Regions from separate parts of the Arthrobacter sp. BPSS-3 genome, predicted to be linked through region 1. Evidence: riboswitches for the same ligand, from Rfam matches in the RefSeq annotation. Region 1 holds a riboswitch; the other holds the start of a gene.
The links. A riboswitch is a leader RNA that binds a small molecule or an ion and turns the genes downstream of it on or off. The one in region 1 is predicted to bind thiamine pyrophosphate.
Positions count from the first base shown of each region.

Region 2: linked by a shared signal. The riboswitch ahead of thiO (glycine oxidase ThiO) and the one ahead of ACFVY3_RS04475 (bifunctional hydroxymethylpyrimidine kinase/phosphomethylpyrimidine kinase) in region 1 are both predicted to bind thiamine pyrophosphate.

Region 1 covers NZ_JBIMMV010000002.1:315,911-330,932, forward strand. Annotated here, with positions in the region: gene ACFVY3_RS04465 (vitamin K epoxide reductase family protein) at 1-553, opposite strand, end outside; gene ACFVY3_RS04470 (Rne/Rng family ribonuclease) at 1,115-4,657, shown strand; TPP riboswitch at 4,839-4,936, shown strand; gene ACFVY3_RS04475 (bifunctional hydroxymethylpyrimidine kinase/phosphomethylpyrimidine kinase) at 5,097-6,611, shown strand; gene rplU (50S ribosomal protein L21) at 6,977-7,285, shown strand; gene rpmA (50S ribosomal protein L27) at 7,347-7,610, shown strand; gene obgE (GTPase ObgE) at 7,726-9,315, shown strand; gene proB (glutamate 5-kinase) at 9,305-10,462, shown strand; gene ACFVY3_RS04500 (glutamate-5-semialdehyde dehydrogenase) at 10,489-11,820, shown strand; gene ACFVY3_RS04505 (hypothetical protein) at 11,901-12,134, shown strand; gene nadD (nicotinate-nucleotide adenylyltransferase) at 12,148-12,819, shown strand; gene ACFVY3_RS04515 (hypothetical protein) at 12,827-14,128, shown strand; gene rsfS (ribosome silencing factor) at 14,239-14,640, shown strand; tRNA gene ACFVY3_RS04525 (tRNA-Ala) at 14,758-14,830, shown strand.
Region 2 covers NZ_JBIMMV010000001.1:595,723-610,744, forward strand. Annotated here, with positions in the region: gene ACFVY3_RS02875 (Mrp/NBP35 family ATP-binding protein) at 1-271, opposite strand, end outside; gene ACFVY3_RS02880 (DUF1003 domain-containing protein) at 286-1,002, opposite strand; gene ACFVY3_RS02885 (magnesium transporter MgtE N-terminal domain-containing protein) at 983-2,266, opposite strand; gene ACFVY3_RS02890 (general stress protein) at 2,344-3,252, shown strand; gene ACFVY3_RS02895 (aminopeptidase P family protein) at 3,326-4,903, opposite strand; gene ACFVY3_RS02900 (PHP domain-containing protein) at 4,988-5,833, shown strand; gene ACFVY3_RS02905 (MarC family protein) at 5,842-6,450, shown strand; gene ACFVY3_RS02910 (DNA-methyltransferase) at 6,480-7,361, opposite strand; gene ACFVY3_RS02915 (DEAD/DEAH box helicase) at 7,370-9,154, opposite strand; gene ACFVY3_RS02920 (RNB domain-containing ribonuclease) at 9,440-10,936, opposite strand; gene ACFVY3_RS02925 (ferritin-like fold-containing protein) at 10,978-11,676, shown strand; gene thiE (thiamine phosphate synthase) at 11,732-12,424, opposite strand; TPP riboswitch at 12,451-12,568, shown strand; gene thiO (glycine oxidase ThiO) at 12,559-13,851, shown strand; gene thiS (sulfur carrier protein ThiS) at 13,848-14,084, shown strand; gene ACFVY3_RS02945 (thiazole synthase) at 14,090-14,911, shown strand.

The sequences.
Region 1 (15,022 bases):
CGGCGGGCATCGGAATGACGCCGTGGGTGATGTTGCGGACGGTTACCCAGACGAAGAGCGGAATCATGGCCGCCCAGACGATCATGCAGAACGGGCAGAGGATGTGGATCGAGTACAGCGCCTGCGACCACAGCCACACCACGAAGGCGAAGCCCAGGGTCACGCCGGTCTGCAGCCCGATCCAGTACCAGCGGGCGAAGCGGGCGCCGGACAGCAGGCCCATGCCGGTGGTGATGATCACGGCAAAGGCGACGATCCCGATGAACATGTTCGGGAAACCGAAGAGTGAGCTCTGCCAGGTCTGCATCACCTGGCCGCAGGAGATCCAGGGGTTGACGTCGCAGACGGTGACGTGGCTGGGGTCCTTGAGGACGGCGAGCTTCTCCAGCACCAAGGCGCCGGAGGCGAGCCAGCCGACGACGCCGGTAATCACCAGCAGCCAGCCGAACGGCCGCGGCCGGGTCATCGACGGAACCTGCCGGTCCGCTTCGGCCGGTCCGTTGTCCCGTGCCGGGGTGGCCACGTCGTCAGGGGCGTGGGAGATGCTGGGCATGGATCGTTCGTCCTTTGCGTCGGTTCTCGGTGCTGGGTCTTCTCATGGTCAGGTTCTCTGTGTTCTGGTCCGTCGCGACCGTAGCGGTGGCTGCGGAACGGCGTGCTCAGGCCGATTCTATCGCCGGAGGCTGGACGAATCCCGGGTTCCGGTCCCGGCCACCCCCTCGCGTACCGGTGATTCGGTGTCATGTGCGTCCGGGATGTGTGGCCTAAGCCGGCATTTCCGAGTGCTGTGAGACAATGAAGCTGGCTGGGACGTGAACCACATTCGCGCTTCAGTCCGGCGACTTCGAATTCAAGACCGCCAATGAGGAGCAGGGATCTTCCCGGGTCTGATGATCCGGTTTTCCCGCAATGCCATTGGACGGCACCTGGTTGTGATGCATCGATCAACGGGTTCGCAGCGAAGCCGCCGGCCCTCCAGGGCTGCCGCACCCCAAGGCCGGTGCGAACCTGAGGGTATTCAATTGACTTCTGTCAATGCCTGCGGGTGTTGACAAATATTTGCCCCCAGGGCGCCGGATGTGGCGGCGCATCAGGGGCAGGAGCGTGGCCTCATATGGATAATGAACAGCTGGAAACGGGCAACGACGAAGCAACGGTTTCCGACGCCCCCATGACCGACGGCGCAACCGCCACCGAGGTGCCGGAAAAGCCTAAACGGGCACCGCGCACCCGAAAGAAAGCGGCTCCCAAGGCCGAAGCGGCCGCACCGGCCGATGAAACCGCCGACGCCGCGGCTCCCGCCGCAGGCGCCGAAGCAGACGCTGCCAATGCAGACAACAGCGTCCCGGCCGATGCCGCGGAGGAACCCGCAGCGGAGAAGGCCCCGGCGCGCCGGACCCGCACCCGCCGCCAGGCCGCCCCGAAGGCAGCCGCAGCACCCGAGGCTGACGCCGCGGACGAAGCCCCCGCCCTCCTGACCGTTTCCGAGGCCGTGGCCCCCGCCGACGTTCCCGCCGATGCCGAAGCTGGGGCCGATGTCCCGCGCAAGCCGGTCCGCCGCCGGGCCAGCCGCGCCAAGGCTGCCCCCGCCGAGGTGCCCGCGGAAACCGCCCCGGAGGCCGGCGCCACCGACGACGCGCCCACGGCTGATGCTGCCGTTGCCGCCCCGGACGCTCCCGCCGCCGCCACCGAAACCCCCGCCGAGCAGGCCCCGGCAACGGAGGCCCCCGCCGAGGAGGCCCAGGAAACCGAAACGCCGTCGTTGTTCCTCGCCCCTTCCGCCCCCGGCGCCGTCACCTCCATGCTCTTCCAGGCCCCGGACCTCACCGCTGTCGTCCGTCCCGCCCCTGCCGCGGCAGCTGCCGAGGACACAGACACCGACGAAGACGAGGAAGACGACGAGCAGGGCAACCGCCGCCGTCGCCGCAGCCGCGGCCGCCGTGGCCGCAGCCGGGTCTCCGAGGCCGACACCGACGCCGAGCCCGGCGACGAGGACGCCGAGGAGGGCCGCGAGGCCGCACTGGAGGACGGCGTGACGTCCCGCCGCCGCCGTCGCCGCCGTCGCGGTGACCAGGACCTCGAACTGACCGGCGGCAGCGACGACGACCCGCCCAACACCGTCACCCGGGTCCGCGCGCCGCGCACCGTCAGCGAAGCACCGGTCAGCAACCGCGTCACCTCGGTCAAGGGCTCCACCCGGCTGGAGGCGAAGAAGCAGCGCCGCCGCGAGTCCCGCGACACCGGCCGCCGCCGCACCGTCATCACCGAAGCGGAGTTCCTGGCGCGCCGCGAATCCGTGGACCGGCAGATGATCGTTCGCCAGCGCGACGACAGAATCCAGATCGGTGTCCTCGAAGACGGCGTCCTGGCCGAGCACTTCGTCTCCAAGACCCAGCAGGACTCGCTGATCGGCAACGTCTACCTGGGCCGCGTGCAGAACGTGCTGCCCTCCATGGAGGCGGCCTTCGTCGACATCGGACGCGGCCGCAACGCCGTGCTGTACGCCGGCGAGGTCAACTGGGACGCCGTCAACCTCGAGGGCAAGCAGCGCCGGATCGAGAACGCGCTCAAGTCCGGCGACTCCGTCCTGGTCCAGGTGACCAAGGACCCGGTGGGCCACAAGGGCGCCCGCCTCACCAGCCAGATCTCGCTACCCGGCCGGTACCTCGTGTACGTGCCCGGCGGTTCCATGACGGGCATCTCCCGCAAGCTGCCCGACGTCGAACGCAACCGGCTCAAGCGCATCCTCAAGGACCGCTTGCCGGAAGACGCCGGCGTGATCGTCCGCACCGCGGCCGAGGGAGCCTCGGAAGAGGAGCTGACGCATGACATCAACCGGCTCCGCGCCCAGTGGGAGGGCATCGAAAGCCAGGCCACGTCCACCAAGATCCTCGCCCCGGAGCTCCTCTACGGCGAACCGGACCTGACCATCAAGGTGGTCCGCGACGTGTTCAACGAGGACTTCTCCAAGCTGATCGTCTCCGGTGAGGAGGCCTGGGACACCATCGAGGCCTACGTCACCTACGTGGCGCCGGACCTGGTGGGCAGGCTCGAGAAGTGGACCAAGGACACGGACATCTTCTCCGCCTGGCGCATCGACGAGCAGATCCACAAGGCTCTGGAACGCAAGGTCTTCCTGCCGTCCGGCGGCTCCCTCGTGATCGACCGCACCGAGGCCATGACCGTGGTGGACGTCAACACCGGCAAGTTCACCGGCTCCGGCGGCAACCTCGAGGAAACCGTCACCAAGAACAACCTCGAAGCGGCCGAGGAAGTCGTCCGCCAGCTGCGCCTGCGCGACATCGGCGGCATCATCGTCATCGACTTCATCGACATGGTGCTCGAATCCAACCGCGACCTCGTTCTGCGCCGCATGGTGGAGTGCCTGGGCCGGGACCGGACCAAGCACCAGGTGGCCGAGGTTACCTCGCTCGGCCTGGTGCAGATGACCCGCAAGCGGATGGGCACCGGCCTGCTGGAAGTCTTCGGCGAGCAGTGCGAGGCCTGCGCCGGCCGGGGCGTCGTCACGCACGACGAACCGGTCGAGCACCGCCGCGCCAACACCGTCGCCGCGGAACACCACGTTCCGCGCACCGAGCAGCAGCCCGCCGCCCGCAACGAGCGCAAGCGCCGCCGCGGCAAGGGCGGCCAGGGCACCGAGGGCCAGCAGCAGCAGGTGCCGGCGGCCGGGCACCACGAGCCCACCGAGGCCGAGCGGCACGCCAAGGCCGAGGCCACCCGTGCAGCGCTGGCGAATATCGCGGCGGCGGCCCACGCGGCGCACCTGCACGACGGCGACGCCACGGCAGCGCCCGACGCCGAGACCCGGCAGGCGGCGCTGGACGCCGCCGTCGAGCTGGCCTCCACCGAGGAAGCAGCCGGTCGTCCCGCCGCCGTGCTGACGTTCGGCGGCGAGCAGGTGGCCCTGCCCTTCGTCGAGCACGCCGAGCAGGCGCCGCAGCCGGCCCTGACCCTGGACCTGCTGACCGAGGCGTTCGCCAACCTGGGCGACTCGGACTCGCGGGACCGCCAGTCCGGGACCACGGAGTCCGCGGTCCGCGAGGCCGTCCCGTCCGTGGAAGCGCCGTCCGTGGAAGCACGGTCCGTGCAAGCCCCCGCCCCGGAGGCTGAAGCACCCGCCGAGGCTCCGGCCGCCGGACGGTCCGCCGACCAGTCCCGGGCCACCCGTGGCCGGGGACGTGCCCGCACGGCCCGGATCCAGCCGCCGAACGCCCGCAACCGCGCGGCCGAACCGGAAAACCGCAGGGAACCCGCCCCGCAGGAGGCTCCGAAGCAGGACACCCGGCAGCAGGAGGCTCCGAAGCAGGACACCCGGCAGCAGGAGGCTCCGAAGCAGGACACCCGTCGGCAGGAGGCTCCCAAGACGGCCGCGCCGGCGGCGGCCCCCGTCGCCACCCGCACTCCGGCGGCAGCGGAACCGGCCACCGGCCAGCGCCGTCCGCGGCGGCACCGTAGTGCCAGCCGTGCCCAAGGGGCAGCCAACGAGACCGCCATCGAGCAGCGCCGGCAGGCCTCCGCCCCGTCCGGCCAGGGCTCGGTCCACGAGGCCAAGGCACCGGAAACGGTCAAGCCTGTGGTGAAGGACAACGGCGGCCCGATCATCCTCGGCGTCGGCGTACCGGCCTCGGAGCTGTAACCGCTCCGCCGCCGCACCACCCGGTACCGCTCAGTACCACCCGCGGGTATCGCCCGGATTCGACCTTTCGAAGCGTCGACTCCGGGCGGTACCCGCGAGCCGGTTAAGGGGAGTCCGGCCGGAGGTGGGACCGGGCAGAACGGGCCGCCGGGCAGCGAAACCGGGGAGGGGCGCTACGCTGGAACGCGACACGGGGTGCCGCGCATCGGGCCGGCTGAGATCCACACCCGTTGAACCTGTCCGGTTAGCACCGGCGAAGGGATGTCTCTTGTCTTCGACCCAACCCGCGGTAGCACCCGCGGCTCTCTCAACCACTCCCGCGGCCGGCGCCAGTTTCCTGCAGACGGTGTTCCCGGCATCCAGGGCCGACGCCGCCGGACCCGAGGCGTCGGCCGGCACGGCCCACGCGGCCACCGGGCGGGCCCGGGTCCCCAGGGTCCTGGCCATCGCCGGTTCCGACCCCTCCGGCGGCGCCGGAATCCAGGCGGACCTGAAGAGCATCGCGGCCATGGGCGGCTACGGCATGGCCGCCATCACCGCCCTGACCGCGCAGAACACCCGCGGCGTCCGGTCCGTGCACGTGCCCCCCGCCGCCTTCCTGACCGAGCAGCTGGACGCCATCGCCGAGGACATCACCATCGACGCCGTCAAGATCGGCATGCTCGGCGACGCCGGCGTCATCGACGCGGTGCGGGCGTGGCTGGAACGTACCCGGCCCGCCGTCGTCGTCCTGGACCCCGTCATGGTTGCCACCAGCGGTGACCGGCTGCTGCAGGAATCGGCCGTCGCGGCCCTGCACACCCTGCTGCCGCTCGCCGACCTGGTCACCCCGAACCTGGCCGAACTCGCCCTCCTGCTGGATGAACCGGTCGCCGCCGGCTGGGCGGAGGCGCTGGAGCAGGGCAAGCGCCTCTCCGCGCTGGCCGGAACCACGGTCCTGGTCAAGGGCGGCCATCTCGAGGAGGACGCCGACGGCGGGTGCCCGGACGCGCTGGTCAACAGCGCGGGACTGCCCGGCAGCGAGACCGTGGTGGTGCCGGGGGAGCGGGTCGACACCCGCAACAGCCACGGCACCGGGTGCTCGCTGTCCTCGGCCCTTGCCACGGCCTACGCCGCCGGCGGGGACTGGGAAGCGGCGCTGCGCCGCGTCAAGCCCTGGCTGCTGGGGGCGCTGCGCGAGGCCGGACGGCTCGACGTCGGCACCGGCAACGGACCCATCCACCACTTCCACCACCTCGCCCAGCCGGCGGAACCGGGGCCCGGGGCCGGCACGGAACACTTCACGGAACGCCTTAGGGAACCCGGCGACTTTGCCACCGGCCTCGAGCCCCTCGCCGCGGAGGGCCTGTCGGAGATCTACGCCCTGGACTTCATCCGGGGCTTGGCGGACGGAACCCTGCCGGAACACGAGTTCGCCTACTACCTCGGCCAGGACGCGCTCTACCTCAACGGCTACTCCCGGGTGCTGTCCCGCGCCGCGGCGCTAGCCCCGACGGAGGCGGAGCAACTGTTCTGGTCACGGTCGGCCGCCCAGTGCCTTGAGGTTGAGTCGGAACTGCACCGCAGCTGGCTGGCCGGGCGTGCCGGCGCCCCGCGGCGTCAGGGTCCGGTCACCAAGTCCTACGTGGACCACCTGCACGCCGCGTCCCTGGCCGGCAGCTACGGGGTCCTCGTGGCCGCGGCGCTGCCCTGCTTCTGGCTCTACGCCGAGGTGGGCGCCGCGCTGCACGCTCAGTTCCTGGCAGCGGGCGCGGACGAAAGCCACCCCTACGCGGCCTGGCTGCGGACCTACGCGGACGAGGCCTTCGCCGAGTCGACCCGGCAGGCGATCCGCTACACGGACGCCGCCGCGCGCCGCGGTTCCGCCGCCGAACGGGGCGCCATGACCGAGGCGTTCGTCCACTCGGTGCGCTTCGAGGTGGACTTCTTCGACGCGCCGAGGCTGCACGCCTGACCCGGAACGGGAGCCGCGGCCGGTAAGGTGGTGGGGCGCGGTTCCCGAAAGCGGCTGCGGCGCCCGGTCCGGTTCCTTGGAAAACGGCACTGTGGCACCGGTCACGCCCGACTCTCCGGGGCCTGCCTCGTTTGCGGCCGAAGGCGAAATTAGCGTAGTCTTGATCTTCGGTGCTTACGCCAACACTTGGGTTATGACCCTGAGGAACTGTCCACCCCACGCGGGACGGATGATCCACGGGATAGCTCATGGGTTCCCCCGGGGAACCTGCCGGCGTTGAGGCACAGCGTGAGCCGCTCCGGTATTTCGGGGCCAGGTTCCGCACGCAAATCTAGTAATAAACGTCGAGAGAAGTGAGTTCCCCAGTGGTGTACGCGATTGTCCGCGCAGGCGGCCGCCAAGAGAAGGTTTCTGTTGGAGACTTCGTTACCCTGAACCGCGTCCCCGGTGGAGCCGGCAGCACCTTTGAGCTGCCCGCACTGCTCCTGGTGGATGGTGACAAGGTCACGTCTGCCGCAGCGGACCTGGCTAAGGTAACGGTTACGGCTGAGATCCTGGAAGACCTCCGTGGTCCCAAGATCGTCATCCAGAAGTACAAGAACAAGACCGGTTACAAGAAGCGCCAGGGTCACCGTCAGGAACTGACCAAGGTCAAGATCACCGGTATCAAGTAACTTTCCGTTACTGATCAGGTTCCCGCAGTTTCCCAGAATTTTTTGAAGGCAGGCATTCCAAATGGCACATAAAAAAGGCGCGAGCTCCACTCGCAACGGTCGTGACTCCAACGCCCAGTACCTCGGCGTGAAGCGCTTCGGCGGCCAGGTCGTTTCCGCCGGCGAGATCATCGTCCGCCAGCGTGGCACCCACTTCCACCCGGGCGCCGGCGTTGGCCGCGGCGGCGACGACACCCTGTTCGCACTGACCCCCGGCGCTGTCGAGTTCGGCACCCGCCGCGGCCGTCGCGTCGTGAACATCGTGGCTGCTGCAGCCGCAGAGTAACACCTACGTTTCACAATCGGTGGGGCGGGCCAATGGGTCCGCTCCACCGGTGTTTTAACCGCATTACAATCATTCCGGGACCTTGCGGACCGGGAACAGCACTGAGGAGATCCACGTGGCCAGCTTTGTAGACCGGGTAGTACTGCACGTATCCGGCGGTACCGGCGGTCACGGGTGTGTCTCCGTCCACCGTGAAAAGTTCAAGCCCCTCGGCGGACCCGACGGCGGCAACGGCGGCAACGGCGGCGACGTCATCCTCCGCGTCGACCCCCAGACCACCACCCTCCTGGACTACCACCACGCCCCCCACCGGCACGCCACCAACGGCGGCCCCGGTATGGGTGACTGGCGCGGCGGCAAGAACGGCGAGACCCTGGTCCTGCCCGTCCCCGAAGGCACCGTCGTCAAGAGCAAGGACGGTACCGTCCTGGCCGACATGGTGGGGGAGGGCACCGAATACATCGCCGCCGCCGGCGGCCTCGGGGGCCTCGGCAACGCGGCCCTGTCCTCGCAGAAGCGCCGCGCCCCCGGCTTCGCGCTCCTCGGCATCGAGGGCGAATCCAGCGACATTGTCCTGGAACTGAAGTCCATCGCGGACATCGCCCTGGTCGGCTTCCCGTCCGCCGGCAAGTCCAGCCTGATCGCCGCCATGTCCGCCGCGCGGCCCAAGATCGCGGACTACCCCTTTACCACCCTGATCCCCAACCTCGGCGTCGTCCAGGCCGGCGACGTCCGTTTCACCATCGCCGACGTGCCCGGCCTGATCGAGGGCGCCAGCGAGGGCAAGGGCCTCGGCCACCACTTCCTGCGCCACGTCGAACGCTGCGCCGCCCTGGTCCACGTCCTCGACTGCGGCACGCTCGAATCGGACCGCGACCCGCTCTCCGACCTGGCCGTGATCGAGGCCGAGCTGGAGAAGTACGCCGTCGACATGAGCTACGCCGGCACCGACGGCGAGGTCGTCCCGCTGAACCACCGCCCGCGACTGGTCGCCCTGAACAAGGTGGACCTGCCCGACGGCAAGGACATGGCCGAGTTCGTCCGCCCCGAGCTCGAGAAGCGCGGCTACCGCGTCTTCGAAATTTCCGCCACCAGCCACGAGGGCCTGCGCCAGCTCGGCTTCGCCATGGCAGAGATCGTCAAGGCCGCCCGCGACGCCGTCGCCGCCACCCCGCCGAAGGTCGCCGCCCCGGTGCTGCGCCCCCGCGCCGTCAACGAATCCGGCTTCACCATCCGGCGCGAGGAACGCGGCATGGAACCGCTGTTCCGTGTCCTGGGCGAAAAGCCGGTGCGCTGGGTCAAGCAGACAGACTTCACCAACGAGGAAGCCATCGGCTACCTCGCGGACCGGCTGGCCAAGCTGGGCGTCGAAACCGAGCTGTTCAAGCAGGGCGCCAAGCCCGGCGACGCCGTCGTGATCGGCGAGGACGACGGCGTCGTCTTCGACTGGGAGCCCACCATGATGGCCGGCGCGGAACTGCTGGCCTCCCCGCGCGGCACCGACATCCGCTTCGCGGACATCGGCGACCGCCCCACCCGCGGCCAGAAGCGCGAGGAACAGCAGGAACGCCGCGACGCCAAGGCCGCCGCCCGCGCCGAGCTGGAAGCCGAGCGCAAGGCCGGCATCTGGACCGAATCGGTCAGCGGCCGCCGCGCCCAGCAGCCGCTCAAGGAGAGTGGACTCGGCGACGCCGATGACCAGTAACGCCACCCGGGCCGGCGACGTGACGTCGGCAGTATTTCCCGGCCGGGCACTCCTGGCCGACGCGCGCCGGATCGTCGTCAAGGTCGGCTCCTCCTCGCTGACGTCCATCAAGGGCGGCATCGACGAGGAGGCCCTCACCGGCCTGGCCGACGCCCTGGCGCACAAGCGCAACGCCGGCACCGAGATCATCCTGGTCTCCTCCGGCGCGATCGCCGCCGGCCTGGCACCTCTGGGCCTGGAGAAGCGCCCCCGCGACCTCGCCACCCAGCAGGCCGCGGCGAGCGTGGGGCAGGGCCTGCTCATGGCCCGCTACACCCACGCCTTCGGCGCCCACGGGGTCACTGTCAGCCAGGTCCTGCTGACCGCGGACGACTTCATGCGCCGCAGCCAGCACACCAACGCGTTCCGCGCCCTGGACCGGCTGCTGAACCTCGGCGTCGTGCCCGTGGTCAACGAGAACGACACCGTCGCCACCCACGAGATCCGCTTCGGCGACAACGACCGGCTGGCCGCCTTGGTGGCCCACCTGGTCCGCGCCGACGCGCTGGTGCTGCTCTCCGACGTCGACTCCCTCTACGACGGGCCGCCCGCACGCGGCGCCCGGAGGATCCCGCACGTCGCGGGCCCCCGTGACCTCGAGGGCGTCTCGATTGGCAGCACCGGCAAGGCCGGCGTGGGGACCGGCGGAATGGTCACCAAGGTGGAGGCAGCCTCGATCGCCGCCGGCTCCGGCATCCACGCCCTGGTCACCTCCACCCCGAACGCCGCCGCCGCACTGGCGGGGGAGGACGTGGGCACCTGGTTCTCCGTTAACGGCGCCCGCAAGCCCATCCGGCTGCTCTGGCTGGCGCACCTCGCGTCCGTCCAGGGCCGGCTGGTGCTCGACGACGGCGCCGTCCGCGCCGTCCGGGAACGCCACACCTCCCTGCTGCCAGCCGGCATCACCGCCGTGCATGGGGACTTCGAGAGCGGCGACCCGGTGGAGATGGTCGGCGCCGACGGCACCGTGATCGCCCGCGGGCTGGTCAACTACGGCGCCGGGGAGCTGCCGCAGATGCTCGGACGCTCCACCATGGACCTGGGCCGCAGCCTGGGCCCTGGCTACGAGCGCGAAGTTGTTCATGTTGACGACCTGGTGCTGGTCTGACCCACCCACTCGCCTAAACTTGGAGCATGACTGAGGCCCTGACTTCGCACCCCGACCTGCCCCTGAACGACACGTCTGCCGCAGGCCTGCCGCCGGCGGCCCCGGGTGTCGAAGCCGCGGTCCACGCGATCGCCGACCGGTCCCGCGCCGCCTCGCGCGAGATGGCCCGCGCCAACCGGGCCTGGAAGGACCGCGGCCTGCGCGCCATCGGCGCCGCCCTCCTGGAGCACCGGGGCACCATCCTCGCCGCCAACGCCAAGGACGTCGCCGCCGGCCGCGCCAACGGCACCTCCGCCGCGCTGCTGGACCGGCTGACGCTGAACGACGCCCGGATCGAAGCCCTCGCCGCGGCGCTGGATAACCTCGCCGGCCTGCCCGACCCCGTGGGCAACGTGGTGCGCGGCCAGACCCTGCCGAACGGGCTCCGGCTCCGGCAGGTCAACGTGCCCATGGGCGTCGTCGCCGCCATCTACGAGGCCCGCCCCAACGTCACCGTGGACATCGCCGGACTGGCGCTCAAGAGCGGCAACGCCGTGATCCTGCGCGGCGGCAGCGCCGCAGCCGAAACCAACATCGCCCTGATCAACGTCCTCCGCGACGCCCTGGTCTCCGTTGGGCTGCCCGCGGACGCCGTCCAGAGCGTCGACGAATACGGCCGCGACGGCGCCAACGTGCTGATGCGGGCCCGCGGCCGTGTGGACGTCCTGATTCCACGCGGCGGCCGGGACCTGATCCAGACCGTCGTGACCAACTCCGCCGTCCCCGTCATCGAGACCGGCGAGGGCAACGTGCACATCTTCCTCGACGCCTCCGCGGACGAGAAGATGGCCGTGGAGATCCTCCTCAACGCCAAGACCCAGCGGCCCAGCGTCTGCAACACGGTCGAAACCCTCTTGGTGCACTCGGGGTCCACCGTGCTGCCCGCCGTCGCCGACGCCCTCCGGGCCGCCGGGGTCACCCTGCACACCGACGCCCGCGTCACCGCCGCGCTGCCCTCGGTGGAGACCGTGCCCGCCACGGACGTGGACTGGGCCACCGAGTATATGGACCTGGACCTCGCCGTAGCCATGGTCGACAGCATGGACGAGGCTCTGGCCCACATCCGCAGCTGGTCCACCGGCCACACCGAGGCGATCGTCACCAACGACCTCGCCAACGCCGAGCGCTTCATCGCGGAGATTGATTCCGCCGCGGTGATCGTCAACGCCTCCACCCGGTTCACCGACGGCGGCGAGCTGGGGCTGGGCGCCGAGGTGGGGATCTCCACGCAGAAGCTGCACGCCCGCGGTCCGATGGGCTTGACCGAACTCACCACCACCAAGTGGATCGTGCAGGGCGAGGGCCAGATCCGGGCCTAGTCACGCGGTACCATGGACTAAAGCCAGGAACGGTGGGATCCTCCGCCGTCGTCCATTTGTAGAACTCACTAGGGGAGAACATGCTGTTTCAGCAGATCGCCACGTCCGTTGCCGCAGCAGTGGCGCACGAAGAACCCGCTCCGCTCATCGCGCCGCCTTACGTGATCGGCGGCACGATGTTCGTGCTCCTCCTGGTCCTGATGTTCATCACTCTCTCCTACGGCAACCTGGGCAAGCGCCACAGCGCCGTCGAAGAGCACGCTGACCCGCACCGCCAGCACCCGAACAAGCACGACCACGGCCAAGGCCACTAATATTTCCGCCATCATGAAGCCGCACGGCGCAACACGCCGCCTGCGCCTGGGTGTGATGGGCGGCACGTTCGATCCGATCCACCACGGGCACCTGGTGGCCGCCAGCGAGGTCGCGGCCAAGTTCGGCCTCGACGAGGTGGTGTTCGTACCCACTGGGCAGCCGTGGCAGAAGAGCAGCAAAAAGGTCACCCAGGCCGAGCACCGGTACCTGATGACCGTCATTGCCACAGCGTCCAATCCGCGCTTCACGGTCAGCCGCGTGGACATCGACCGGCCCGGTCCGACGTACACCATCGACACCCTGCGGGACCTGCACACGCAGCGTCCCGACGCGGACTTGTTCTTCATCACCGGAGCGGACGCCCTGGCGCAGATCCTCTCCTGGAAGGACATCAACGAGCTCTGGTCGCTGGCGCACTTCGTCGGGGTGACGCGTCCCGGCCACGTCCTGGACGGCATGGGCCGCGACGACGTCACGCTCCTGGAGATTCCGGCGATGGCGATCTCGTCCACGGACTGCCGCGCCCGCGTGGCCGCCGGCAACCCCGTCTGGTACCTGGTGCCCGACGGCGTGGTGCAGTACATCGCCAAGTACGGGCTCTACGACGGCCAGCCGGAAACGGAACTGGACGTCCACCAGGTCCGCCCCGTCCTCCAACCACACCTAACCGCCAGTACCGAGTGAGCCTCCCATGAGTCAGGAACAGCCTCCCATCCGCAGCCGACGCGAACTGCGCCGTGCCAGGGATGAACGGCAGGCAGCGGAACCGGATAACTCCGGGAGCGCCGATACCCCCGGGAACCCGGGGAGTGCCGGCGCCGGTTCCGGCTCCCCGGAGAACGCCGCCGCTGCACGGCAGTCCCGGCCCGTGGAACCCACCGAGGCCGAGACCACCGGCCGCCGCCGGATCCCCGGCCCGGTAGACACCGTGCGCCGCGAGTCGCCCGCCGAGCGGTCCTCCCAGGTCCGTGCCCGTGACCGGGCCGCCCTGCGCACCATCAAGGAACTCGCCGAGAAGGAGGGCCAGCTCTCCCCGGGCGGCCCGCCCACCCGCCGGCAGCTGCGCCTCCAGCAGCTGGCCGAGGAAACGGCTCCGGCCACGTCGGCCAACCCGATCGTGCCGATGCCCTCGCCGCGGACGCAGCGGCACCCGGTGGTGGCTCCGAAGCGGGACGCCCCACCCGAAGCGGCTCCGCAGCAGGCTCCCGAAACGGCGGACGCTCCGGAAGCACCGGCCGCCCCGGAGGGCATGAGCGTCGAGCAGGCCCTTGCCGCCCGGGAACTCCTCGCAGCCCAGGCCCGCAACCAGGTGGCGAAGATGGAGCACATTGCCGCCACCGACCCCGACGCCGTCGACCCCGAGGTCCTGGCGCAGCAGATCGCCCTGGCCGAGCGGGCCGCCGTCCTGAACCGGCGCGCCGCGGCCAAGCAGAAGCTTGCCGAGCAGAACAGCCAGCAGGCGCCCCGGACCACCGCCGGCGTCCCGGAGGCGGGGGCCGAGGGATCCGCACCCAAACCCGGCGCCCCGGACAACGGGCCCTCCACGGCCAGCAACCTGGCCATGGTCACCCCGCTGGAATTCGTCGAGGTGCCCGGCATGGAACGCCCGGTGATGAAGCGGCCGGCGACCTCCTACGTGCCGCTCGTGACCAACCAGGGTCCGAAAGTTCAGCCCCGCACCGGCCGCCGTCCGGCCAAGCAGCAGCGCGACGCCGGCCGCACCGGCGTCCTGGCCCGGGCCGAAGCCGCGGCCAAGGCCGGTCGGCGTCCCGCAGCAGGGGACCAGGTGCAGGACGCGCAGGCGCAGGAGGACCTGGCCGCCCGTCCGCCGGTCGCCGCCAACGCCGCCTACGGACTGGACCCGTTGGACGCGGCCACCGCCGGGCTCGGCCGGGCGCGGCGGCTGCACCTGCTGCAGCTCAGCGTCCTGGCCCTCGGCGTCCTGGCCCTCGTGGCCGGCGTCATCCTGATCATCACCGGCATGGGCCACTGACGCGGCCCGTGCCGCGGCCCGCCATCTATCACCAGCTTTCACCGTCCGGCCCCGGGCCGGCACCCCATTCACCGAGTTTCACCACAGTTTCATCACCAACAAGGAGTCCCGTGACTGCAACCGATTCAGCCATCACAACCGCCCGCCACGCCGCCCACGCGGCCGCGGACAAGCTGGCCGAAGACATCGTGGCGCTCGACGTCAGCGAACGCCTCGCCCTGGCCGACGTCTTCCTCATCGCGTCGGCCCCGTCCGAGCGCCAGGTCAACGCAATCGTCGACGGCATCGAGGACGAACTGTCCAAGCACGATCTCAAGCCCGTCCGCCGCGAGGGGCGCTCCGGCGGCCGCTGGGTGCTGCTGGACTACGCCGACGTCGTCATCCACGTCCAGCACGAAGAGGACCGGGTCTTCTACGCCCTCGAGCGCCTCTGGAAGGACTGCCCCGTGGTCGACCTGCAGCTCGGCGACGACGCGTCCGCCAAGGCCGCGGCCGGCACCGACGCGGAGTAGCCGGCAGCCCTCCGGGGCGGGCCCCCTCTGAATATTCCCGATTTGGAATTTTCGGAAGTGGTGTTCTAAGATATTTGAGTTGCTTCGGCGGGAACGAGGTCGAAGCGGCGAGAATACGGGGCTGTGGCGCAGCTGGTAGCGCACCTGCATGGCATGCAGGGGGTCAGGGGTTCGAGTCCCCTCAGCTCCACCGTAATCCGCCGGAACCAACAGGTTCCGGCGGATTTTTTTATTGCCCGGATGCGCTCCGGAATCCCGCGAAGCCCCCCGGAAACCAGCCGGGACACGCCCGCCGGGCGCCGATTAGCATCCCGGACGAAAGTGCATTACTCTAATCAGGTTGCTTGATCGGAACGGCATAAAAAACCGGATCGGCAGGAAA
Region 2 (15,022 bases), on a different contig from region 1:
CCTGCGTCATCACCTTGAGCTCGACGTCGACGGCGGTGACGCCCGGGACGGCGGCCAGCGCCGCCTCGCAGTCGGCGGTGATGGTGCCGCGCAGCGGGCAGCCGGCGATGGTCAGCAACACGCTGATCCGCACCCGGCCGTCGTCGGAGACCTCCACCGCGTCGACCATCCCGAGCTCGGTGATGGGGCGGCGCAGCTCCGGGTCAATGACGGTGGCCAGCGCGGCGCGGACCGCCGTTTCCAGTCCGGGCGCGCCGGAGTGATCCTGCAGGGTGTTCACCAATGTCAGCTTTCGGGGACCGAGCGGCGGCCCTGGGTCTCGGCGCCGCCGTCGACGCGGACGCGGGGGATCTGCTGGGTGCGGGGACCGCGCTGCTTGTCCCGGCGTTCCCTGAGGTGCTCTTTGACCTTGTCCCGCGGGTTGTCCGGACCGGCGCCGGGTTCGTCCTGGTTGCGGAGCTCCTCCTGCGCCTCCAGCATGTCCTCCAGCAGGCTGCGCAGTTCCGCGCGGACGTAGTCGCGGGTGGCGACTTCGCGCAGCGCGATGCGTAGGGACGCCAGTTCCCGGGTCAGGTATTCGGTGTCCGAGAGGTTCCGTTCGGCGCGCTGCCGGTCCTGCTGCAGCGAGACGCGGTCCCGGTCATCCTGGCGGTTTTGGGCCAGCAGCAGCAGGGGAGCGGCGTAGGAGGCCTGGAGCGAGAGCATCAGGGTCAGCAGCGTGAAGCCGAGGTCCTTGGAGTCGAACTGCCAGTCACTGGGCGCCCAGGTGTTCCAGGCCAGCCAGAAGACACAGAACACGGTCATGTACACCAGGAACTGTGGCGTTCCCATGAAGCGGGCGAAGCCCTCGGTGGCGTGGCCGAACGCGTCCGGGTTGGGTGAGAGCTTGGGCAGGATGCGTTGCCGGCCGCTCAGCGGGGTGTCGAGGGTGCCGGCGGAGCGGGTGCCGGGACGGACGTTGGAGTTCCGGGGGGTGCTGAGTTCAGCCAATGCGGCCTCCAAGCTTCCTTATCGGGGCGTCATCCTCGTGGGCGCGCCAGTCGTCGGGCAACAGATGATCAAGCACGTCGTCAACAGTCACCGCCCCGACAAGCCGGCCGTCGTCGTTGACCACGGGAAGCGAGTTGAGGTTGTAGGTGGCCAGGGTGCGGGCCACCTCGCTGATGTGCGCCTGGTCGGAGACGGGCTCCAGATTTTTGTCCACCAGATTGCCCAAGGGTTCAGGCGGCGGGTAACGCAGCAGCTGCTGGATGTGGACGACGCCGAGGAACCGCCCGGTGGGGGTCTCCAGCGGCGGCCGGGCAATGAAGATCGAGGACGCCAGGGCGGGGGAGAGCTCCTCTCGGCGGACGTGCGCCAGGGCCTCGGCCACGGTCGCCTCGGGCGGGAGGATCACCGGGACCGGGGTCATCAGGCCGCCGGCGGTGTCCTCGTCGTACTCGAGCAGGCGCCGGACGTCCTCGGCGCCCTCGGGCTCCATCAGCTGCAGGAGTTCCTCGGCCTGGGCGGAGGGGAGCTCGGCGAGGAGGTCGGCGGCGTCGTCCGGGTCCATCTCCTCCAGCACGTCGGCGGCGCGTTCGACGTCGAGGGCGGACAGGATCTCCACCTGGTCACCCTCGGGCATCTCCTGGAGCACGTCGGCGAGTCGTTCGTCCTGAAGTTCGCTGGCCACCTCGAAACGGCGCTTGTCGCTCATCTCCTGCAGGGCCTCGGCGAAGTCGGCCGGCTTGAGGTCCTCGTGGGTGGCGACGAACTGGGTGGCGGCTTGCGGCTCGGTGCGGGCGCCCTGCTGCGCGTCGGCCCAGTCGATGATGAGGGTTTCGTTGCGGCGCAGCCGGCTCAGCGGCGAGAGCGAGTGGCCGCGGCGGACGAAGAGCTTGCTGACAAACCAGTCACCCGAGCGGTGCCGGTCCATCGCGATGTCCTCGATGGTGGCGTCGCCGCTGCCGTCGGCCAGGGTCACGCGCCGGTCGAACATCTCGGCGACCACCAGGGTCTCGGCGCCGCGCTGTTCGAAGCGGCGCAGGTTCACCAGCCCGGTGCAGATCACCTGGGTCTGGTCGATCGAGGTGATGCGGGTCATCGGCACGAAGACGCGCTTCTTGCCCGGGACCTCGACGACGATGCCCACCACGTGGGGTGCGCCGCGGTTGCCGCGGGAGAGCACGACGACATCGCGCAACCGGCCGAGACGGTCGCCCAGGGGGTCGAAGACGTCCAGTCCGAGGAGGCGCGCGACAAATACCCGCGAAAGAGTGGTGCTCACTCCTACAGGCTACCGAGTCTGCTCTCTTTTAGCTGAATTTGCAGTCACCCACCAGCTCGATGGGTGAGAATGGGCCTATGTCAAACATTTTTGGTGGTCCGAAGGCCAACGTTCCGGGCGGGGCGGACGATGCCCGCGCCGTCCCCAAGGGTGACACGGTCGGTTCCTACAGCTCCTACCTGGACGCCCAGAAGGCCGTGGACTACCTCGCGGACCAGCAGTTCCCCGTGCAGCTGGTCTCGATCGTGGGCAACGAGCTGAAGATGGTGGAGCGGGTCACCGGGCGGCTGACGTATCCCCGGGTGGCGCTCTCCGGCGCGCTCAGCGGCATGTGGTTCGGCCTGTTCGTCGGCGTCATGCTCTCCTTCTTCTCCACCTCGGACGGCTACTTCTCCATCATGACCTCCGTGCTGATGGGCGCCGCGTTCTTCATGCTGTTCGGCATCGTCACCTACGCCATGCAGCGCGGCAAGCGTGACTTCACCTCCACCAGCCAGGTGGTGGCCACCAACTACGACGTGGTGGTGGCCTTCGAGGCGTCCCACGAGGCGCGCCGCCTGCTCCAGCAGCTGCCGATGAACCGCTCCGACGCGGCCGGCTACCAGCAGCACACCCCGCAGCAGGGCCAGCAGCCCTGGGGCGGCCACCAGCAGAACGGTCCCCGGCAGAATGGTCCGCAGCAGACCGGACCCCAGTACGGCGGCCCGCAGCAGGGCCAGCCGCAGGGCCCGCAGCGTCCGGCCGGCTGGACCGACCCCTACGGCCAGCGCTCCCCGGAAGCCGGCCAGCAGCCGGGCCAGCAGCAGCCCGGACCCCAGCAGGGCCCGTACGGTGCCCCGGCCGGCGAGCAGAACCAGCAGCCCGCCCGCCCCTCCGCCGTCCGCTACCCGGACCTGCCGGACGGACGCCCTCAGTACGGCATCCGGGTCGGCGATGCGCCGAAGCAGGAGGGCCAGCAGCCCGAGGGCGGCCAGCAGCAGCAGTAGCTGAACCCAAGAGACAAAGAGAGGACCCCCGGCGCTGCGCCGGGGGTCCTCTCTCGTAGGTGGGGTCGGGTGCCTACTGGGCGTCGACTTCCTGGTAGATGCCCGCCATCCAGGACTCGACGTCGTCGGCCTTGCGCGGCAGGGCGGCGCTGAGGTTGACCGGGCCGTCCTCAGTCATCAGGATGTCGTCCTCGATCCGGACGCCGATGCCGCGGTACTCGGCAGGGATGGCCAGGTCCTCGTCCTTGAAGTACAGGCCCGGTTCGATCGTGAAGACCATGCCGGGCGTGAGCACACCGTCCAGGTACAGCTCACGCTTGGCCTGGGCGCAGTCGTGCACATCCAGGCCCAGGTGGTGGCTGGTGCCGTGCGGCATCCAGCGCCGGTGCTGCTGGCCCTCGACGCTGATGGCCTCCTCCACGGAAACCGGCAACAGGCCCCACTCGGACAGGCGCTCGGCCAGGACCGTGGTGGCGGCGGTGTGGATGTCGCGGAACTTGGTGCCGGGCTGGGCGGCGGCGAAACCGGCGTCGGCGGCGTCCAGGACGGCCTCGTACACCTTGCGCTGGATCTCGGAGAAGGTGCCGTTGGCCGGCAGGGTGCGGGTGACGTCGGCGGTGTAGAGCGAGTCCGCCTCGACGCCGGCGTCCAGCAGGAGCAGTTCGCCCGCGTTGACCTTGCCGGTGTTCCGGGTCCAGTGCAGCACCGTGGCGTTGTTGCCGGACGCGGCGATGGTGTCGTAGCCGAGTTCGTTGCCTTCTTCACGGGCGCGGGCGAAGAACGCGCCCTCGACCACGCGCTCGCCGCGGTGGTGGGTGAGCGCGCGCGGAAGGGCCTTAACCACCTCGGTGAAACCTTCCACCGTGGCGGCGACGGCGATTTTCATTTGCTCGATTTCCCACTCGTCCTTGATCAGGCGGAGTTCGGAGAGGGCCTCGCTGAGCTTCTCGTCGAGGGCGTCCAGCACGCCGAGGTCCAGGTTTTCCGGGTCCTTGGCGGTGTTGTAGCGGGCGGTGTCCACGAGGGCGTCGATGTTCTCGTCGACCTTGCGGACGAGGCGGATGGAGATCCCGCCGATCTCGGGCGCCCCGACGTCCTTGGTGATGGCCAGTTCGAGTTCGGCCAGGTCGGCGGTCGCCAGGCCCAGGCGGGCCTTGAACTCGGCGAGGGTCGGGCGGGCGCCGATCCAGAATTCACCGGAGCGGGCGTCGGCGTAGAACTGTTCGGTGTCGCGGCCGGCCAGCGGACGGAAGTACAGCGTCGCGTGGTGGTGGCCGCCGTCGTCGCCCTTGCCCTCATCCGTGGGCTCCAGGATCAGGACGGCGTCGGGCTCGTGGTCCAGGCCGAGGCCGGTCAGGTGCGCGAACCCCGAGTGCGGGCGGAAGCGGTAGTCGCAGTCGTTGGAGCGGACCTTCAACGGGCCGGCCGGGATCACCAGGCGTTCACCCTTGAACTGCTCGGAGATGGCCTTGCGGCGGGAGGCGGCGTGGCCGGCGACGGCGTCCCGTTCCGGCAGCTCTGCCGGGGCGGCCGCCCAGTTGCTGGCCATGAAGGCCTTGAAGGCCTCGGAAGCGGGGCGCTGGGAGCGGTTGTTGACGCGCTCTTCGAGGGGCTGGGAAGCGGAGATCTGGGTGTTATCTGCATCGTTCACGTCCCCATCGTCTCACCAGCGGCGCGGCTTAGGCCAACAGGCCGCCCGGGGCCCGGAGGCACCCCGATCTACTAGGCTGGGCAGGTGAGGATAGACCTGCATGCCCACTCGAATGTTTCCGATGGAACCCAGCCGCCGGCGGAGCTGATCGCCGCCGCCGCGGGGGCCGGACTCGACGTGGTGGCCCTGACCGATCACGACACCACGGACGGCTGGGCCGAGGCCTCCGCCGCGGCCTTGAAGCTGGGGGTGGCCCTGGTCCCGGGCATGGAGGTCTCGTGCCGGACCCGCGAGGGCATCAGCGTGCACCTGCTCAGCTACCTGCACGACCCCGCCCACCCGGGGCTGCTGGAGGAGATCACCAAGTCCAAGGACGCCCGCTTCACCCGGGCCGAGCGGATGGTCAGCCTGCTGGCCGAGGACTACCCGCTCAGCTGGGACGACGTGATCCACCACGTGGCCCCCGGCGCTACCCTGGGCCGCCCGCACATCGCCGACGCGCTCGTGGCCGCCGGCGTCGTCGAGGACCGGAGCGAGGCCTTCGAGACGATCCTGACCTCCCGGTCCCGCTACTGGGTGCAGCACTACGCCCCGGATCCGGCGGCCGCCGTCGAACTCGTCCGGGCCGCCGGCGGGGTCCCGGTCTTCGCCCACCCGGTGGCGTCCTCCCGCGGCCGGATCGTCGGCGAGCACACCTACCGGGAGATGATCGACGCCGGCCTGGCCGGCCTCGAGATCAACCACCGGGACAACCCCGAACAGGGCCGGGCCTTCCTGCGCCGCCTGGCCACCGAGCACGACCTGCTGGTGACCGGCTCCTCCGATTACCACGGCGCCGGGAAGCCGAACCTGCTGGGTGAGAACACCACCGCCCCGGAGGTGCTGGCACGCATCGAGGAACTCGCCAGCGGCACCGCGGTGGTGCGCTGATGGACTGGATCGACCTGCAGCTGCTGGCCTCGGTGATCGTGACGCTCTTCGTGATCATGGACCCGCCGGGCACGGTGCCCATCTTCATGTCCCTGACGGCGCAGATGAACGCGAAGGAACGCAACCTTTCGGCCCTGCAGGCGCTCGTGGTGGCCACCGGCGTGATTGTCACCTTCGCGATTTTCGGCCAGTCCATCCTGAACTACATGCACATCTCCCTGGCGGCGCTGCAGGGCGCCGGCGGCCTGCTGCTGGTCCTTATCGCGCTGCAGTTGCTGACCGGGTCCACCGGCGGGGAGGAGAGCGCGGCGAAGTACACGAACGTGGCGTTCGTCCCGCTGGGCACGCCGTTGATGGCCGGACCTGGCGCGATTGTCGCGGTGATGGTGTTCGTCCAGCGGTCCTCGACGGTGCCGCAGTACCTTGCGGTGGGCGTGGGCATCGCCGTGACGCTGGCGTCCCTGTACCTGGCGATGCGGTTCGCCGGGCTGGTGCAGCGGGCGCTGGGGGAGAACGGCGTCGAGCTGGTCACCCGGATTGCCGGCCTGTTGCTTTCGGCGATCGCCGTGCAGATGATCGCCGACGCCGTACACTCCTTCGTGAAGAGCTGGATGTAGCGCTCAGGCCCAGTTCTCAGGCCGGGCTCTCAGGCAGGCGGCGTGGCCGGGTGGGCGGTGAACTCGGCGGCGCCGGACAGGCGCTTGGCCATGACGTCGATGGCCGCCTGGTTCTGGTCCACGCAGACGAATTTGCGGCCCAGCTTTGAGGCCACGGCGCCTAGCGTCCCGGAGCCGGCGAAGAAGTCCAGGCACCAGTCCCCGGGCCGGCTGGAGGCTGCCACCACGCGGCGGATCAGCCCCTCGGGCTTCTGCGTCGGGTACCCGGTCTTCTCCCGGCCGGTGGGGGAGACGATGGTGTGCCACCAGACGTCGGTGGGCAGCTTGCCGAGCTCCCGCTTGGCCGGCGTGACCAGACCCGGCGCCATGTACGGCTCCCGGTCCACCTCGGCGCTGTCGAAGTGGTACTTCGCCGGGTTCTTGACGTACACGAGGATGTTGTCGTGCTTGGTGGGCCAGCGGAACTTCGCGCGGGCGCCGTAGTCGTAGGCCCAGATGATCTCGTTGAGGAAGCACTCGCGGCCGAAGATCGCGTCCAGCATCACCTTGGCGTAGTGCACCTCGCGGTAATCCAGGTGCAGATAGAGCGTGCCGTCATCCGCCAGCAGCCGCCACGCCTCCACCAGCCGTGGCTCCAGGAAAGACCAGTAGTCGCTGAAGGCGTCGTCGTAGCTGTGCAGGGCGCCCTTGATCGTGTCGTAGGAGCGGCCCTTGAAACCCACCCGGTCGCCCACGCCGTCGGCGTTGAGCACCATCTTCGTTTCCTGGCGCTTCTGGACCCGGCCGGTGTTGAAGGGCGGGTCCACGTAGATGAGGGTGAAGGCGCCGTCCGGCAGCGTCTGGAGGTACTCCGCGTTGTCCGCGTGTACCACCAGGTTGCTGCCGTCCGGCGCCCAGACGGAGTCAGGCATGGTGGGGATTAGGCCTCGGCGCTGCGCGTCGCGGTACCGCCCTGGGCCTCCCCGGAAACCACTTCGCCGTTGTGGCGGCGGGTCCGGGTGCGGCGGCGGGCACGGGTGGCCCGGTCAACCTCGGTGGCGGACGTCGCGGCGGCGGCGCGGCCGGTGGCCTCCGCGGGCGCTGCGGCCGTCTCCTGCTCGGGGGCGGTCCGACGACGGCGCGAACCTTCGCGGGTGCCTTCGCGGGAGCCTTCGCGCGAACCGGAGCGGGAGCCGGAACGTCCGCCCTCGCGGCCGCCTTCGGACGAACCGGCCCGCGAACCCTCGCGGCCGCCGGAGCGTCCGCCCTCACGGGAGCCCGAGCGGCCGCCGTCGCGGGAGCCGGTGCGGGCGCCGTCACGTCCGCTGCTGCGCGGGTTCTTCTTGCCGGTCTCGCCTAGGTCCTCGAGTTCCTCGGCGTCCACGCCGGCCAGGACGCGCTTGTCGCGCGGCAGGCGGCCCTTGGTTCCCTCGGGGATATCCAGGTCCTCAAACAGGTGCGGGGAGGAGGAGTAGGTCTCGATGGGTTCCGGAACGCTCAGGCCGAGGGCCTTGTTGATCAGGCCCCAGCGCGGCATGTCGTCCCAGTCCACGAAGGTCACGGCGGTGCCCTTGTTGCCGGCGCGGCCGGTGCGGCCCACGCGGTGCAGGTAAATCTTCTCGTCCTCGACGCACTGGTAGTTGATCACGTGCGTGACGTCGTCGACGTCGATGCCGCGGGCGGCGACGTCGGTGGCGACAAGGACATCCACCTTGTTGTTGCGGAAGGCGCGCAGCGCCTGTTCGCGGGCGCCCTGGCCGAGGTCACCGTGGATGGCGGCGGCCGCGAACCCGCGGTCCACGAGTTCCTCGGCGACCTTTGCGGCGGTGCGCTTGGTCTTGGTGAAGATGATGGTCCGGCCGCGGCCGCGGGCCTGCAGGATCCGGGCCACCACCTCGACCTTGTCCATGCTGTGGGCGCGGTAGATCAGCTGGCGGATGTCCCGCTTTGTCAGGCCCTCGTCCTCGGGGTCCGCGGCGCGGATGTGGGTGGGCTGGCTCATGTAGCGGCGGGCCATGGCGATGACCGGGCCGGGCATGGTGGCGGAGAACAGCAGGGTCTGGCGCACGGCCGGGGTGGCGGCGATCAGCGTCTCGACGTCGGGCAGGAAGCCCAGGTCCAGCATCTCGTCGGCCTCGTCGAGGATGACCATCTTCACGTTCTTGAGCACCAGGTGCTTCTGCTTGAACAGGTCGATCAGGCGGCCGGGGGTGCCGACGACAACCTCCACGCCCTTCTGCAACGCATCGACCTGCGGCTCGTACGCGCGGCCGCCGTAGATGGTGGCGATCCGGGCGTTGCGCTTGCGGGCCGCGTTCTGCAGGTCGTTGGCGACCTGGACGGCGAGCTCGCGGGTCGGGACGATCACGAGGGCCTGCGGGGCACCCGGTGTCGGGAGGGCGTCGTAGCCGGCGTCGTCGCGGCCGACGACCCGCTGCAGCGCGGGGATGCCGAAGCCGAGGGTCTTGCCGGTACCGGTCTTGGCCTGGCCGATGATGTCGTGGCCGCCCAGGGCCACCGGCAGGGTCATGGCCTGGATGGGGAACGGGTGTGTGATCCCGGCGTCGGCCAGGGACTCGACGATGTCGGCGCGGACGTTGAAGTCGGCGAACGTCTTTTCCGGAAGGGCGTGGGGCGCCTCGTCGGAGCTGATGGTTTCTTCCGGTTCGATCGATTCCGTGCCGGATTCGTCGGTCAGAAGCTGATGCGTGTGCAATTCACTCACGGGGAGTTTCCTTATTCATTTGGGTTGCGCTGCCTGCTCGACGGGGCGGCGGAGGGCCGTTCCGGAGCACGCTCGGTAGGCGCAAGCAAGTCCAGTGGAGCCGATCGCGGGCTATCTAGATGCTGGCACTGGGACCAGCGGGTGTGTCTCAAGATCGCGTAGGGGCGGGCTTGTTGATTCGAAATTACGAGGAAATCAACGACCGGGCATCCATTACTACCCTTCCAGTCTAGCCGTTCGGCCCCTGCGTCCCCGACGGCGCGGCCGTTGCGGCGCGGTGCGGCCTCAGCCGGCGAGCTCCAGCCGCACCTCGCGGGCGGCGATGTCAGCCGAGACGACGCGTACCCGGACCAGGCTGCCCGACTCCATCTCACCCGGGCATCGGGCGGTCACGGCCGGCTCTGCGATCTGCACGATTCCGGACGGACCGTTGCCGTTGGGTTTTGTCCCGTTCCCGTTGCCGTTGCCGGCCCCCGCGCCGTTACCGTTGGCGGGCTTCGACCCGGAAATGACGACGGCGTCGAACTCCTGGCCGACGTGGTTGACTAGCAGCGCCGCCTCGACCGTGTCCAGGGACATCCGCTCCAGCTTCCCGGCGAGCTGGTCCGAGGCCGCCATGATCGCGGGCAGGGACGGCAGCGCCTCCCGGGCCCAGGCGGGAACTTCAGCGCCGTTCGAGAGCGCCTCGCAGATGACCAGGACGAACCGGTCGATCAGCCGCCGCAGCGGGGCGGTGGAGTGCGCGTACGACGCGCCGATGGCGGATTGGATGGCGTCGTCCGGGACGCTGCCATCGAACGGGGTGTAGCCGGCGCCGCGGAACAGCATCCCGGCCGAGTGCAGGATGGCCAGCTGCTTGGGGTCTGTGGGGTCCAGGGTGCGCAGGTATTCCCCGTAGCTGGTCTCCCCGTCCCACGGCTTGCCGAGCGCTCCGGTCTGCCGGCGGAAGTGGCGCAGGGAGCGTTCGTCCGGCGCGGGCATGGTCCGCAGGATGCCCACCTTGCCCTTGAGCATCAGGCCCGCGGCGGCCATTCCGGTCATCAGCGAGATCTGCGCGTTCCAGTCCTCCACCGGCAGCGGGGGAGCCGCGACGATCCGGTAGCCGCCGTCGGGGAGCTGTTCGATTTCCTGGTCCGGCATGTTCAGGCTCGCTCCGCCGCGCTGCCGCTCGAGCTCCACCCGCTTGCCGCCGACCTCTTTCAGCAGTTCCAGGACGGGGGCGGCCGTGCCGGCGTCGAGGTCCGCCTGCACCCCGGCGTAACTGAGCTTGGCGCGGCTGATGACCCGGGCGCGGCGCACCAGGACCGAGGACACCTCGGCGGCGGCGTCGAGCTCGAACTCCCAGACGAAGGCCGCGCAGAGCTGGCCGGCCAGGAGGCTGCCGGCGGCCTCGCTGATGACCTCGGGGTGGAGCGGGATGCGGCCCTCGGGCGTGTAGAAGGTCTGCCCGCGGCGGCGCGTCTCGGCGTCGAGCGGGCCGCCGGGGGCCACGAAGGACGGGACATCGGCGATCGCGTAGAAGACCTTGTATCCGTCGCCGGAGCGGTCAATGAACAGGGCCTGGTCCAGGTCCGTGGACGACGCCGGGTCGATCGTCACGAACTCCACGTGGGTCAGGTCCAGGCCGGGAAGTTCGTGCCCGGCCACCGCCGCCTCGGCGTCGCGCAGCGCCTCCTTGGGGAACGGCCCGGGCAGTTCCAGGACGGTGCGCAGGGCCTTCAGCGCCTCGGCGAGCTGGTTTTGCTGCTGGCGGACGCTCGGCGTCAGGCGATGGTGAGACACGAAAGTCAGGGTAGCCCGAAATCCGCCGCTAGTCTTGAACGATGAGCACTCCGACGCCGGATTCCGCCCGCGATCACCGCTTTCTCACGGACCTGCTCGGCGTGATGGCCTACAGCGAACTCTCCGCCTTTGAACGGCTCTCCTCCGACGCCCGCTACGCGCCCGCCCTCCGGGACAGGGCCGTGCTGGGCCGGCTGGCGGTGCGGGAGTTCGAGCACTACGAACTCGTGTGCGCCCGGCTGCGGGACATGGGCGAGGACGTGGAGGGCGCCATGGTGCCGTTCCAGCGCTCGGTTGACCACTTCCATGAGCGGACGCGGCCGGCCGACTGGTTCGAGTCGCTGATGAAGGCGTATGTCATCGACACCGTCTCCGCCGACTTCTACCGTTCCCTGATTCCGCGGCTGGATCCCGCCACCGCGGCCCTCGTGGAGCAGGTCCAGGCCTCCGAAGAGGCCACCGGGGTGCTGCGTGAACGGCTCAAGCAGGCCCTGGCCGACGATCCCCGGCTGGCCTCCCGGCTGGCGCTGTGGGCACGGCGGCTTCTCGGCGAGGCGCTGACCCAGGCGCAGCGGGTCGCGGCCGACCACGCTTTCCTGGCCGTCCAGGGTTCGGAAGCAGCGGGCAACGGGGCAACGGGCAACGGCGTCCCTGCGGGCACGGATCCGGTCCGGGCGCTGCTGACTTCGCTGGCCACGGCGCACTCCCGCCGGATGACCCTGCTGGGCCTGGCCGGGTAGAGGGCCTGCGGCCGGTGAGGCCGAGGCGACCGGCCGCGCTTACGCACGGCCGCGACTAAGCCCGGGCGTCGAGGGCGGCGAGCAGGGCCTGCGCCGCAGCGGCGGGGTCGTCCGCCTTGGTGATCGCCCGGACCACCACGATCCGCCGGGCCCCGGCGTCGAGGACCTGCTCCACATTTGTCAGGTCGATGCCGCCGATCGCGAACCACGGCACGACGCCGGCCACCTTGCCGCCGTCGCCAGCGGCCTCGGCGCGCTCGATCGCGTCGGCGGCGTAGCGGACCAGGTCCAGGCCGACGGCGGCCCGGCCGGGCTTGGTGGGTGTCGCCCAGACCGGGCCCACGCAGAAGTAGTCCAGCCCGCTCCGGCCCGGCGCGGCGGCGATGGCGGCGTCGACCTGCTCCGGGGTGTGGGTGGACAGGCCGATCACGGTGTCCTTGCCGAGGAAGTCCCGGGCCGCTCCGAACGGAATGTCCTTCTGCCCGATGTGGAACACCGGGGCACCGGCCAGCGAGGCCAGGTCGGCGCGGTCGTTGACGGCCCAGAGCCGGCCGTGGCGCGCCGCGACCGTGTGCAGGACCTCCAGCAGCTCCAGTTCCTCCGCGGCTTCGATGGTCTTGTCGCGGAGCTGGATGATGTCCACGCCCCCGGTAAACGCGGCATCGACAAAGGCTTCAAAGTCTCCGCGGTCCTTGCGGGCATCGGTGCAGAGGTACAAACGGGCGGTGCTGTGGACATCCTGGCTCATGCCCCAAGCGTAGTTCCTCTAAACTGGGCGCATACCGCGGGAGCCCCGCACGCCGTCGACGGCGCAGGGCTGAGAGGGCGTCAGAGCCGACCACTTGACCTGATCCGGCTAGTACCGGCGTAGGGAAGGAACCCATGAACACCACCCCCAGCCCTAAGGCCCGGCCGCACGGCCCCGGTGCCCGGCCTGACGGCCCCCTCGACGCCGTCGTGATTGGCGGGGGCGTGATCGGCCACGGCATCGCCTGGGAACTCCGGCGCTCCGGACGCACCGTGGCGCTGATCGACGACGCCCCCGGGGACGGCGCCAGCTGGGCCGCCGCCGGGATGCTGGCACCCGTCAGCGAACTCCACTACCAGGAGGAGGGACTGCTGCCCCTGATGCTGGAGTCCTCCAGGCTCTGGCCCGCCTTCGCCGGCAGCCTCGCCGACGGCGGCGACGGGGGAGCCGGCACCGGCTACCTCACGACGCCGACCCTCGCCGTGGGCGCCGACGCCGCGGACCGGCAGGCGCTCGCGGACCTGCGCGCCCTCCAGGTGGCCTCCGGACTGTCCGTCGAACCCCTCACCGTGCGGGAGGCCCGCCGCCGCGAACCGTTGCTCAGCCCGGCGATCTCCTGCGCCTTCGAGATCCCCGCCGACCACCAGGTGGACCCGCGCCGCCTGATCACCCGGATCAGAGCCCTGCTGGCAGCCGACACCGCATTCCGGGCCGTCCCGCACCGCGCCGCGGGCCTAATCGAGGCGGACGGCCGGATCGCCGGCGTGCGGCTCAGCGGGGGAGAGGAGATCCGGTCGGCCGAGACCATCGTGGCCAACGGCCTGGGCGCCGCCGCCCTGCAGGACCTCCCGGCCGGGCTCACCCTGCCGCTGCGGCCGGTCCACGGCGACATCCTCCGGCTCCGGGTGCCCGAACGCCTGCGTCCATTGCTGAGTTCCACCGTGCGCGGGCTGGTCCGGGGTGTCCCGGTCTACATCGTTCCGCGCGGAGACGGAACCGTGGTGGTTGGCGCCACCCAGCGCGAGGACCAGGCCGGGGACCTGGGCGTCTCCGCCGGAGGGGTCTACCAGCTGCTGCGCGATGCCCAGCAGCTGGTCCCGGCCGTCGCCGAGCTGGAACTCGTCGAGGCCACGGCCAGGGCACGCCCCGGCACCCCGGACAACGCCCCGCTGCTGGGACGGGTCCGTGCCGCCGGCGGCGGCCACGTTCCGGGCCTGGTGATCGCCACCGGCTTCTTCCGGCACGGTGTGCTGCTGACCCCGGCGGCCGCGGCCATCTGCCGGGAGCTGCTGGACGGCACCCCGGACCCGCGCTGGGACGGGTTCCTCCCGGACCGCTTCGACCGCCCACGCACCGACGCTGAGCACAACCAGTCGACCAGCTTAACCAACGCTCTCCACCCCGCGACCCACAGGACAACCGCATGAACATCACCCTCAACGGGAAGCCGCACGCGCTCCCGGACAACGCCACGGTCGGCGCCCTCGTCAGCGGCGTCACCGGCCGGCCCCTGGCGGACAACGGCCAGGCCACGGACGGACGCAAACTCGGCGTCGCCGTCGCGCGCAACGCCGAGGTCGTGCCCCGCAGCCGGTGGCACGCAACAGAACTCATCGAGGGCGACGACGTCGAACTCGTCACCGCGGTACAGGGAGGATGAACGGCATGAACGAAGCAGACACCGCGCAGGAGCCCGCCGTGAAGGCCACGGCGCACCGCGACCCGGTGACCTTCGACGGCGTGGAGCTGGGCTCCCGGCTCATCATGGGCACCGGCGGCGCACCCAGCCTCGACGGCCTCGGCGCCGCACTGGAAGCGTCCGGAACGGAACTGACCACCGTGGCGATGCGCCGCTACTCCCCGGCAGAGAGCGGATCGCTGTTCCAACTGCTGGCCGACCGCAACATCCGGGTGCTGCCCAACACCGCAGGATGCTTCACCGCCCGCGACGCGGTGCTCACCGCCGAACTGGCCCGCGAGGCGCTGGAGACGGACTGGGTGAAGCTCGAAGTGATCGCCGACGAACAGACGCTGCTTCCGGACGCCCTGGAACTGGCCGACGCCACCGAACAGCTGGTGGCGCGCGGGTTCAAGGTCTTCGCCTACACGAACGACGATCCGGTCCTGGCGTTGCGCCTGGAGCACCTCGGTGCCACGGCCGTCATGCCGCTGGGCGCGCCGATCGGCACCGGCCTAGGCATCCTGAACCCGCACAACATCGAACTGATCGTCTCCCGGGCCTCGGTACCCGTGGTCCTCGACGCCGGCATCGGCACGGCCTCGGATGCGGCGTTGGCCATGGAGCTGGGCTGCGATGCCGTGCTGCTGGCCACAGCGGTGACCCGGGCGCAAAACCCGGTGCTGATGGGGGAGGCGTTCAAACACGCCGTCGCCGCGGGCCGCCTGGCCCGGCTGGCTGGCCGCATCCCGCGCCGCGAGCACGCGCTGGCATCCTCCGGCATGGAAGGCCGCGCCGAGTTCCTCTAGCCGCGGCGCCCGTATGGGTAAAGGACGATATTGGTGGGGTGGGGACCAATCCGTGGGGCGGGTGTTACCGAAGTACTTCTGACAGACCAAGCCGGTCCCTTCGGTTTGATC